3 regions of the Endozoicomonas sp. ALB091 genome follow, and region 3 is predicted to be linked to each of the others. Evidence: predicted binding sites of a transcription regulator. Region 3 holds the regulator's gene; each other region holds the start of a gene.
The links. The regulator LexA, encoded in region 3, represses DNA repair genes until DNA is damaged. The targets are predictions, from matches to a motif close to TACTGTNTANNTANACAGTA.
Positions count from the first base shown of each region.

Region 1: the regulator LexA is predicted to act here: its motif matches at 1,210-1,229, upstream of dinB (DNA polymerase IV).
Region 2: the regulator LexA is predicted to act here: its motif matches at 1,051-1,070, upstream of ruvC (crossover junction endodeoxyribonuclease RuvC).

Region 1 is NZ_JBLYNQ010000007.1:330,017-332,286, forward strand. Features, by position in the region: gene ACO6UX_RS13540 (paraquat-inducible protein A) at 1-75, shown strand, start outside; gene dinB (DNA polymerase IV) at 59-1,186, opposite strand; gene ACO6UX_RS13550 (lysophospholipid acyltransferase family protein) at 1,381-2,028, shown strand; gene ACO6UX_RS13555 (hypothetical protein) at 2,132-2,270, opposite strand, start outside.
Region 2 is NZ_JBLYNQ010000017.1:175,233-177,502, reverse strand. Features, by position in the region: gene ruvA (Holliday junction branch migration protein RuvA) at 1-469, opposite strand, end outside; gene ruvC (crossover junction endodeoxyribonuclease RuvC) at 492-1,016, opposite strand; gene ACO6UX_RS24725 (hypothetical protein) at 1,364-1,657, shown strand; gene ACO6UX_RS24720 (DUF1601 domain-containing protein) at 1,853-2,270, shown strand, end outside.
Region 3 is NZ_JBLYNQ010000007.1:25,972-28,241, reverse strand. Features, by position in the region: gene ACO6UX_RS12410 (hypothetical protein) at 1-136, shown strand, start outside; gene ACO6UX_RS12405 (hypothetical protein) at 157-588, opposite strand; gene lexA (transcriptional repressor LexA) at 783-1,379, opposite strand; gene ACO6UX_RS12395 (TetR/AcrR family transcriptional regulator) at 1,526-2,155, shown strand; gene ACO6UX_RS12390 (L,D-transpeptidase family protein) at 2,190-2,270, shown strand, end outside.

The DNA.
Region 1 (2,270 bases), 300 kb from region 3:
GTGGCTTATTGTCTGGTCAGCAATATGATGGGACAGCTGGCAGAAAAAAAACGGGAGCCTAAGCCAGCCCCATAATTTTCTTTTCAAAAAGCTCCAGCTGCTCAAGCGCTCTTTCTTCACGGAGATCCACAAGCCTGACCCCTAAGCCAAGAAGCCTGACCGGACGACCTCCCCGTTCCCAGGCTCTTACCAGCAACTGAGTAAAATGCTCCTTAACACTTTCACCGGTTGTCGGCAGACTCTCCTCAAGGGTGGTCTGGGTAAAATCAGCAAACTTTACCTTAACAAAGTGCTTATGCACCTCGTATTCCTTTTCAATACGCTGGTAGCGTTCCTGAAGTTCTTCAAGCAACGGGATAACCTGTGCAGTAATATCCGCAAGCCCCGCCAGGTCTTTATCATAAGTATGCTCAACAGAAAGGGACTTCCTGCGCCGACTGGTCTGCACCTCACGATCATCCCGCCCCCGGGAAAGCTCCCACAACCGTTCACCAAAACTGCCAAACCAGCGACTTAACTCAAGAATGGAGTACTGGCGTAATTGCCCGCAGGTATTGATGCCTTTTTTATGCAGTTTCCCGGCGGTAACCCGACCTACCCCATGAATTTTTTTCACAGGCAGATCGAAAATAAAATCATCCGCCTGTTCCGGAGTGATCACAAAAAGGCCATTGGGTTTATTCCAGTCACTGGCAATCTTCGCCAGAAACTTATTGGTGGCAACGCCGGCAGAGACGGTGACATGCAATTGTTGAAAAATTTTCTGCCGGATTTCCTCGGCAATCAAGGTGGCACTGCCTCGGCAAAGATGAGTTCCGGTGACATCGAGATAGGCCTCATCCAGGGACAAAGGTTCAATTAAATCAGTATATTGGCGAAAAATGGCATGAGCTTCAGAAGACGCGGCACGATAAACAGAAAAGCGGGGAGGAATGATCTTCAGCTCCGGGCAGAGCCGCATCGCCTGGGCTGAAGACATGGCTGAATGCACACCAAATCGACGCGCCTCATAGTTACAAGTGGCAATCACCCCTCTACGATCCGGAGCCCCCCCGACAGCAACCGCCTTTCCTGACAACCTCGGATTATCACGTATTTCAATACTGGCAAAGAAGGCGTCAAAATCGATATGTATGATTTTTCTCTGGACCACCTTTTGCTCAAGAATGGCATTACTTTCCATCATGTTCCAATTAGCTCCGGGATAAGCACTGTATATACATACAGAATGCTTTTGGCAAGCAATTCCTTGCCTGTTAACCAGTCGTTAAGGCTGCATACATTCATTTTCTGTTATGAAGCTGTGCTCAAAGCGATCGCTCTTTTGATAGCTTTCAACACCGCTTCCTGTAAACGGGATAGCAAGGCACCCTCTGAACTATGCAAATCACAATTTTCAATACACCCATTGTCAGCCAGACCCTTTCTATATTCGCAAAACTGTTTCTCAAAGTGATGGGCTGGAGGATTCAGGGCAGAGCCCCACGCCTGGCCAGGTACGTGCTTGTTGGTGCTCCCCATACCAGTAACTGGGACTTTGTCTATGGCATGGCGATTGGCCTTGCTACCGGTGTACAGTGTTACTGGGTGGGCAAACACACCCTGTTCTGGGGGCCGTTCAACTGGGTTATGCGCTGGATGGGAGGGATTCCACTGGATCGGAATGGCAGATGCAGAAGAGGCAGCCTGGTAGAACAGGCGGTCTGTACTTTCAAGCAACACAGAAAGCTGGGCCTGGTGATATGCCCTGAAGGTACCCGGGCACTCGGCGAGCGGTGGCACACAGGCTTCTACCATATGGCAAAAAATGCCGGCATCCCCATTGTACTTGCCTTTCTTGATTTCAAGGACAGAACCGGAGGATTTGGTCCTGTTATCGAGCCAGGGGAGGACATCGAAAAAGACCTTTCGGAAATACAGGCATTTTACTCAGACATTTATGGCAAACATCCGGAATGCTTTAGTCCGGTATCACCAAAATGCACAAAGCAAAGCCTTCATGGGCCATACCAGGCACCGACTTCATAATGCCTGTGATTAATTTTCGCCCTGCTGAGAATGGGTGTAGTGCTTTGCAACAGGCGTTATTGAGCGCCTGTAAAGCAGTCGGGGAAATGAATGCCCTTTATCATCAGCCAACCAGATCAGCCAATTCCTTGATAGAAACCTGCTCGGCAACCACTTTAGCTGCAATTCGATCATGAAGAGCTAAAGGGGTTCTTTTAATGCCCGCAGCCCAATCATCAAATTTTTGCCATAAATAGTGTTGT
Region 2 (2,270 bases), on a different contig from region 3:
GTTTTTCCAGGGCCTGCCCCAGGGGCGTTCCAGTCAAACCATCAAATTGCGCAGCAGAGCTATCCCATGTTGACAGTTTGTCTTTTAACTCCACGATCAGGCGTTCCGCGGTTTTCTTGCCAACCCCGGGTAATTTCACCAGGGTAGAACTGTCGCCATCATGGATACAACGTACAAATACAGACGCTTCTATTCCGGAGAGCAGTGTCAGGCCCAGTTTCGGACCCACTCCATTCACTTTAATCAGAGTACGGAAAAGCTCTCTCTCCCGGGCGTCGCTAAAGCCATAGAGCAGCTGTGCATCTTCTCTAACGACAAAGTGCGTATAAAGCGTTGTCTCAACACCAACCTCTGGCAGACGGTAAAACACCGACATCGGCGCTTCAACTTCATAGCCCACCCCACCAGCCTCAATCAGCAGGTATGGGGCTTTTTTTTCCAGCAAAATACCGCGAAGTCTGCCTATCATATTCAGTATCTCTTCTAACGACTTAACTACTTAATAACCGACGATTTCTTCTGCCCGTTGCTCCGGCCATTCGCACCAGGCTTGCCCGTGTGTGGGAGTGGCACAATGCCACTGCTAACGCATCAGCGGCATCGGCCTGAGGGGTTTTATCCAGCTTCAGAATTGAAGTAATCATGTGCTGTACCTGGGACTTTTCCGCAGAGCCCTTACCCACCACCGCCTGTTTCACCTGTCGTGCCGAGTACTCTGCAACTTCAAGCCCATGATTTACCGCGGCAACAATCGCCGCACCACGGGCCTGCCCAAGCTTCAGGGCAGAGTCGGCATTGCGTGCCATAAACACCTGCTCAATACCGACAGATTGCGGACTGTACATTTCAATCACCGTATTGATACCCTGAAAAATTTGGGCAAGTCTTTCTGGCAGTGGCCCATCCTGAATTCGGATACAGCCGGATGCTACGTATTTACATTGGGAGCCAATTTCCTCAATGATTCCATACCCGGTAATCCTGGACCCGGGATCAATCCCCAACAATATGGCCATTCCATTTCTGTTCCAAACCTGTCGTTAAAAAGAATACTGTATATACATACACGTTTCCAGCATTACAATTTTGAAACACGGCATTACCAAAACAGGCTACGAAACTCAGCAGTTGCGACTTACCCTTGAACATGAGTTTTGGGGAGCCAGCCTGCCAGATGAACCATCAAATGAAAACATTACTGATCATTGCCAGTGTCACTCTGGTGCTGTTTCTAATCACACTGGCCTTTAATCTTTAATGGAAGCCTAAGGCTCCCTGATAATTGTTTTGTCTGTGCTGGCCGAGTTATAAATAAAATCGGCTTTGACAAACTTCCTGTCTGAGTTTTCCAGCAGTTCTTTCGATGGTTTTCCTTACTATCAGTCGCCACACAGGCGTCAATACCTGCCTCATCCGGGCATGGGGGTCGGCAAAACTGAGTTATTTTTTTGTCGTCTATTGGCTTGTCCGGATTCAGTGCCAGCTCTCGTTCTTCAAGGTTTTTTTTGGCCTTCTGGATTTTTTCCAACCGCTGCTGTTTGAACTTCAGATCTCCCGGGATACCGTATCCGGTCTCCTGTCGGTATGCCTCATCTTCCTCTTTGTCATTGGTTTCAGCCTTTTTTATCAGGGCTCCCGGGGGGCTGTCCGAGAATAAACTGCCCTACTGCGGCGGCAGCAAATTGGTCTAAAAAACCCATTGTTGATCAAATAAAGACAAGTTTCGAATTTAATCTATAAAATTCGTCGCAAGCACCAATTAAACCAGAGTTTATAGACATTTCAGCAAGATGAACTATAAACAGAACAGTGTACACTTTTCATATTTTTTATGAATTAATGAAATATAATTATGGATAGAGGCACTGCTGGTATAAGTTGGAAATACACGACATCAGGTAATGATTATAAACCACCGGATGGTCATACCAATGCTTCAAGGAGTGGGCGATATCGGCATGACACAGTCAGACAGGTGAATACTCCACCCCCCTATATCTCAAGGTGTAATGAATTTTATCATACTTCTGACGCATGCTCTTCTCACTATCCACCAAGACATTCAGTAAAACCTGTTTATGATTTTAATGCTCTCATTACACACGAAAAAATGAGTTGCCTGGTGAGGATATCTGCTCGTTATGGTGATCGCTATGATGGTAGAAAACACAGTCAATTTGCCAGTTCAATTAAACAATACACATTAGGGTCAAAACGACCTTTAAATCATAGTGAACAAAGCCAACTGATACCATTGTTGCACGATTTTA
Region 3 (2,270 bases):
GGAGTTGCTTGACTTTCTCCAGGGAGATCAGGTGGAGGTAGCCAAGGCTATGCTGGATGCCTGCATAGAAGAAGTCGGGCGTAAAACAGAAGCTGACGCTGGAGAATACATCCCTGAAAACCGGGTTCTTCACTGACTGTCATACAAACCCTCCAGTTATCCTCTGTTCCTGATTGCCAGTCCCTGACATTGACCTGAGCGAGCGGCGGTCTCGAGTTCAGAGAGTGTGATGCTATCCATCTGCTCGATCCAGCTGACCACGGTGTGGCTGGTGCCTGAGGCCAGTGCCTTGCGAGTGAGTTTCAGTGGGTCTGCCACTGCGGAAGGGTTGAGAACCTGAAGGCGCTGCCTGCTGATGCCCGATGACTTCAGCCAGTTTATGGTGCTTTTTGCCTGTTCACTGGACAGTATCAGGGTAAGCCAGCGTTGATCCTGATGGTTAGCCAGCTCATACAGAACAGTCTTCAGAAAACGTCCTGATTGCCAGGGCGGGCCTGAGAGAATCAGCTCATCAATAAAGCTGACAGGTTCACTGTCAATGCAGGGAGCGTTACCGTTCTGACTGGATGATGGTGTTAATGCTTGCATGTCAGGTCCTCTACATCAGAGATCGTCAGGGTCTAGTGCTGCTAAGCGCTGTTGCCCATACCGTTCGTCCTGAAGCTTGTCGAAGGACCCATAGGGCCTAAAGGCGGAAACTCCGGACTCTGATAGATCGTGCCAAGCACCCTTCGACTCCGCTCAGGGTGAACGTGGTTTACGGGTAATAACGCTTAGCCGCACTAGTTCCTGATAACCCCCACACTCAGTCCTTCGATAGCAAAGGTATCAACGCTGAGGTCTACTTCGATTGTCTTGAATTCTTTGTTTTCCGGGTGCAGGTAAATTCTGTTTTTAACCTGTTCAAAACGTTTGACCGTTACTTCGTCGTCAATTCTGGCAACGACAATCTGGCCATTGGCTGCGGTTGATGTTTTATGGACAGCCAGAAGGTCCCCGTCAAGAATACCGATATCCTTCATGCTCATCCCTTTTACCCGAAGCATGAAGTTTGCTTTGGGGGAAAAGAAATCAGGGTTGATGGACAGGTGGTCTTCAATATGTTCCTGGGCAAGAATGGGGCTTCCTGCAGCAACCTGTCCTACAATAGGCAGGCCGGAAGATTCAGTGCCGGGGATTCGGATACCTCTTGAGGTTCCGGGGGTGATCTCGATAGCTCCCTTGCGGGCGAGGGCTCTGAGATGTTCTTCTGCTGCATTGGGTGATCGGAACCCGAAGGTCTGTGCGATTTCTGCACGAGTGGGGGGGAAACCGGTCTCTTCTATATGAGATTTGATCAGTTCAAGAATCTCAGTCTGGCGCTTGGTCAATTTATACATGATTAAATCTGTGTTTTTATACAGTACATGTAATTATATACAGTATTTTGCTGACTGCAACCACCCCTGTCTTATTAATCTAACTTGATGTTTCAGTTGGCAAACGTTAGTTTTAAACAAATGTTTACATTGGAGGTTTTACAGACATGTCACAGTCAGCGACAGTAGACAGGATTCTGGACGCTGCCGAGAAGTTATTTGCTGAGCATGGGTTCGCAGAGACCTCGCTGCGTTCAATTACCAGTCAGGCGGGTGTTAACCTGGCCGCTGTTAATTACCACTTCGGCTCCAAAAAATCCCTGATCCAGGCGGTCTTTTCCCGTTTTCTTGATCCTTTTGTCAGCAATCTTTCCGGGGCTCTTGTGCGATATCAGGATAATAATGACGTTCTTGATCTGGAAGAAATACTTCATTTACTGGTGGATCAGATCATGGCGGTTAAACCCCGCAGCCCTGAAGATCTCTCTGTTTGTATGAGGATGATTGGCCTGGCCTACACACAGGGCCAGGGGCATCTGAAGAAATATTTGCGCGACGTCTACGGGGAAGTATTCCAGGCTTATCTGGAGTTGCTGGTAAAAGCGTGTCCTGAGTTGCCATTGAATGACCTGTTCTGGCGCGTCTATTTTATTCTGGGTTCCGCTGTGTTTACCCTTTCAGGAGCGGATGCACTGAGGGCTATTGCGGAAAGCGATTATGGGGTCAGGACTGAACTGGAAGATATCATGAGAAAGATGGTGCCTTTCATGGCGGCAGGTCTAAGATCGCACACCTGACGGATCATTTAACCATACAGAGCTTGATTTACCGATGCATCTTACTGTTCATATTGCCAGTCAGGAGATGGTGCTGCATGAGAAGGACGGCAAGCGCCGTGTTTATTCTGTGTCT